DNA from 2 places in the Streptomyces sp. NPDC053665 genome. Region 2 is predicted to be linked to the other one. Evidence: predicted binding sites of a transcription regulator. Region 2 holds the regulator's gene; the other holds the start of a gene.
What was found. Region 2 encodes HrcA, which represses chaperone genes, less so after heat shock. Its sites were predicted from a motif close to TTNGCACTCNGNNNNNCNGAGTGCNAA; they were not measured.

Region 1 (2,392 bases), on a different contig from region 2:
CCCTGTGCGCGGGCCTGGCCCTGCTGGCCGGCTGCGCCACGGCACCGGGGGAGCACCCGGGCGGCGCCGACGGCCGAGCGCCCGGGGCGGCCTCGGCTCCCGCCGACGGCCGAGCCTCCGGAGCGGCCCCCGCTCCCGTCGACGGCCGGGCCTCGGGGGCGGTCTCCGCTCCCGCCGGTGGTCGAGCGCCCGGGGCGGTCTCCGCTCCCGTCGACGGACGCCGGGCGACGGGCCTGCCGCCCGTCGTCGACCGCGTCGCCACCCGCGACCCGGTCGTCTTCCTCACCTACGACGACGGCGCCGAGCGCGACCCCCGCTTCGTCGACCTGGTGCGCGAACGACGGCTCCCCGTCAGCCTGTTCCTCACCGACAGCGTCGTGGGCCCCGGCTACGCCCACTTCGCCCGGCTGCGCGCCGTCGGCGCCTCCCTCCAGAACCACACGCTGGACCACCCCGCCCTGCGCGGACTGCCCTACGCCGGCCAGCGCGCGGAGATCTGCGGCCAGCAGCACAAGCTCCGGGCCCGGTTCGGCGTCCACCCCCGGCTCTTCCGGCCGCCCTACGGCACCTACGACACGACGACCCTGCGCGCCGCAGCCGACTGCGGCATCCGGGCGGTCGTCCTGTGGCGCGTGTCCCTGGACGGCGACGGAGAGCTGGACTACCGCCGGGGCGCACGGAGGCTGCGGCCGGGCGACATCGTCTCGGTGCCGTCCGGCGACACCGACTCCCTGACGCTCGCCGAACGGACGCGGAGCCTGCTGCGCAAGATCGACCGCCGGGGTCTGCGGGTGGGACGGCTGGAGGACCACCTGGAGAAAGGCCTGCCGGACCACCTGAAGGACCACCCGGAGAACCACCCGGAGAACCACCCGGAGGACCACCGGGGAGGCGCGCCGGAGCGGCCGGCCGACCGACGCGCCGCGGGCAATTAGCAGTCCGCTTGACCGAGTGCTAATCGCAGTCATAGTCTCGGGTCTGGCACTCCCCCCTGGAGAGTGCCAACACAGCGACGGGCAGGTCCGGCACCCGCGACGACGGATCCACCTGGTCGCCACCTCAGACAGTTAACCCCGTGAGATCTCCGAAGGGGGAGGTCGGATCGTGACGACCACCAGCTCCAAGGTTGCCATCAAGCCGCTCGAGGACCGCATCGTGGTCCAGCCGCTCGACGCCGAGCAGACCACCGCCTCTGGCCTGGTCATCCCGGACACCGCCAAGGAGAAGCCCCAGGAGGGCGTCGTCCTGGCCGTGGGCCCGGGCCGCTTCGAGGACGGCAACCGTCTTCCGCTCGACGTCTCCGTCGGCGACGTCGTGCTCTACAGCAAGTACGGCGGCACCGAGGTGAAGTACAACGGCGAGGAGTACCTCGTCCTCTCGGCCCGCGACGTGCTCGCGATCATCGAGAAGTAATTCACCCGAAGCACCTTGCTCTGAACTGCGCCCCTGGCCCCCGCGATCGCCAATAAGCCGGGCGCCCGGGGCGCAGTTGTCGTTATCCCAATTTCCGGAAGAGGGCTCACGCTCCCATGGCGAAGATCCTGAAGTTCGACGAGGACGCCCGTCGCGCCCTCGAGCGCGGCGTCAACAAGCTTGCCGACACGGTCAAGGTGACGATCGGCCCCAAGGGCCGCAACGTCGTCATCGACAAGAAGTTCGGCGCCCCCACCATCACCAACGACGGTGTCACGATCGCCCGCGAGGTCGAGATCGAGGACCCGTACGAGAACCTCGGTGCCCAGCTGGTCAAGGAGGTGGCGACCAAGACCAACGACATCGCGGGTGACGGTACGACCACCGCGACCGTGCTCGCCCAGGCGCTCGTGCGCGAGGGCCTGAAGAACGTCGCCGCGGGTGCCTCCCCGGCCGCGCTGAAGAAGGGCATCGACGCCGCCGTCAAGGCCGTCTCCGACGACCTGCTCGCCTCGGCCCGCCCGATCGACGAGAAGTCCGACATCGCCGCCGTCGCCGCGCTGTCCGCCCAGGACCAGCAGGTCGGCGAGCTCATCGCCGAGGCCATGGACAAGGTCGGCAAGGACGGTGTCATCACCGTCGAGGAGTCCAACACCTTCGGTCTGGAGCTGGACTTCACCGAGGGCATGGCCTTCGACAAGGGCTACCTGTCGCCGTACTTCGTGACGGACCAGGAGCGCATGGAAGCCGTCCTGGACGACCCGTACATCCTCATCACGCAGGGCAAGATCTCCGCCATCGCGGACCTGCTGCCGCTGCTGGAGAAGGTCATCCAGGCCAACGCCTCCAAGCCGCTGCTGATCATCGCCGAGGACGTCGAGGGCGAGGCCCTGTCGACCCTGGTCGTGAACAAGATCCGCGGCACGTTCAACGCCGTCGCCGTGAAGGCCCCCGGCTTCGGCGACCGCCGCAAGGCGAT
Region 2 (2,392 bases):
GAGGGCCGCCGCGGTCATGGGGAGCGTCACCGTGCAGTGCAGGTCGTCGCCGCGCCGCTGGAACATCGGGTGCGGCAGCTCGTGGATCTCGACGTAGAGGTCACCGGCCGGGCCGCCGCCGGGCCCGACCTCGCCCTCGCCGGCGAGCTGGATCCGCGTGCCGTTGTCGACACCGGCCGGGATCTTGACCGTGAGGGTCCGGCGGGAGCGCACCCGGCCGTCGCCCGCGCACTCGGGGCAGGGCGTGGGGACGACCGTGCCGAAGCCCTGGCACTGCGGGCAGGGGCGGGAGGTCATGACCTGGCCCAGGAAGGACCGGGTGACCTGCGAGACCTCACCGCGGCCGCGGCACATGTCGCACGTCTGCGCGGAGGTGCCCGGCGCGGCGCCCTCGCCGTTGCAGGTGTTGCAGACGACGGCCGTGTCGACCTGGATGTCCTTCGTCGTGCCGAAGGCCGCCTCGTCGAGCTCGACCTCGATGCGGATCATGGCGTCCTGGCCGCGGCGGGTGCGCGAGCGCGGTCCGCGCTGCGAGGCCGTGCCGAAGAAGGCGTCCATGATGTCCGAGAAGTTCCCGAAGCCACCGGCCCCGAAGCCGCCGGCACCGCCGCCGGCCTGCGAGAGCGGGTCGCCGCCGAGGTCGTAGACCTGCTTCTTCTGCGGGTCCGACAGCACCTCGTAGGCGGCGTTGATCTCCTTGAACCGCTCCTGGGTCTTCGGATCGGGGTTGACGTCCGGGTGCAGCTCGCGGGCGAGCCGCCGGAAGGCCTTCTTGATCTCTTCCTGCGACGCGTCGCGGCGCACGCCGAGTACGGCGTAGTAGTCCGTGGCCACTACGACTCCGCCAGGATCTGTCCGACGTACCGTGCCACTGCGCGTACCGCTCCCATCGTTCCCGGGTAGTCCATGCGGGTCGGTCCGACCACGCCGAGCTTGGCGACTGCCTCGCCGCCCGAACCGTAGCCGACCGACACGACGGACGTGGAGTTGAGTCCTTCGTGGGCGTTCTCGTGACCGATCCGTACGGTCACGCCCGGATCCTTCGCCTCGCCGAGCAGCTTGAGGAGCACGACCTGCTCCTCCAGCGCCTCCAGCACGGGCCGGATCGTGAGGGGGAAGTCATGACCGAAGCGGGTCAGATTGGCGGTGCCGCCGATCATCAGCCGCTCCTCGTTCTCCTCGACGAGCGTCTCCAGGAGTGTGGAGAGCACCGTGGAGACCGTACCCCGGTCCTCGTGCTCGAACGCCTCCGGGAGATCCTCCACCAGACTCGGCACATCCGCGAAACGGCGGTTCGCCACGCGGCTGTTGAGGCGCGCGCGCAGATCCGCGAGCGAGGCCTCGCCGAAAGGCGCCGGGCAGTCCACCACGCGCTGCTCGACCCGCCCGGTGTCCGTGATCAGCACGAGCATCACCCGCGCGGGCGCGAGGGACAGCAGCTCCACGTGCCGCACGGTCGAGCGGGTCAGCGACGGGTACTGCACGACGGCGACCTGGCGGGTGAGCTGCGCGAGCAGCCGCACCGTGCGCGCCACGACGTCGTCGAGGTCGACGGCGCCCTCGAGGAAGTTCTGGATCGCGCGCCGCTCGGGCGCGGTCATCGGCTTGACCCCGGCGAGCTTGTCGACGAACAGCCGGTACCCCTTGTCGGTGGGGATCCGCCCGGCGCTGGTGTGCGGCTGGGCGATGTACCCCTCGTCCTCCAGGGCCGCCATGTCGTTGCGCACGGTCGCCGGGGAGACGCCGAGGTTGTGCCGCTCGGTGAGGGCCTTGGAGCCGACCGGCTCCTCGGTGCCGACGTAGTCCTGGACGATGGCGCGCAGCACTTGCAGTCTGCGTTCACTGAGCATCGCGCACACCTCCAGAAGTCGTCCGCCCGTTGCCCGCCGTTCGCGGCCTGGCACTCTGCGCGTGCGAGTGCCAGCATTCCCCGGCCCAGTGTACGGCGGTGGGGTACGCCCCCGGCAAGGCTGGTCGTGCGGCGTCGTGCCGCGGGCGGGGCGCACCGCTAGCGTCCCGGTATGACGGTGACTTGGGAAGACCTCGGGTGGGAGCGCGTGGCCGCGGGTGTGGGGCGGTGCCGGCTGCCGGTGTGGGACTGCACGATCGGGCTGGTCGTCGGCGAGGGGGCGGTCCTCCTGATCGACGCGGGGTCGAGCCTCGCCGAGGGCGCGCGGCTGGGTGCGCAGGCGCGGGCGCTCACCGGTCGGCGTGTGACACATCTCGCGCTGACCCACCCCCACTTCGACCACGTCCTCGGCGCGGCCGCGCTCCCGGACACCGAGGTCTTCGGCGCGGTGGGCGTGGACGCGGTGCTGTCGCGGGCGCGGGACCGCGAGGAGCTGCGCGAGGACGCGGTGCGCCAGGGCCTGGCGGCCTCAGCGGCCCGGGA

Region 1: groES (co-chaperone GroES) is a predicted target of HrcA. The motif match lies at 979-1,005, and genes of this name have one in related genera.

What each region holds. Positions count from the first base shown of each region.
Region 1 is NZ_JBVJKK010000003.1:246,999-249,390, forward strand. It holds gene ACZ6ZN_RS14140 (polysaccharide deacetylase family protein) at 1-935, shown strand, start outside; gene groES (co-chaperone GroES) at 1,105-1,413, shown strand; gene groL (chaperonin GroEL) at 1,530-2,392, shown strand, end outside.
Region 2 is NZ_JBVJKK010000002.1:673,495-675,886, forward strand. It holds gene dnaJ (molecular chaperone DnaJ) at 1-834, opposite strand, end outside; gene hrcA (heat-inducible transcriptional repressor HrcA) at 834-1,850, opposite strand; gene ACZ6ZN_RS10610 (MBL fold metallo-hydrolase) at 2,022-2,392, shown strand, end outside.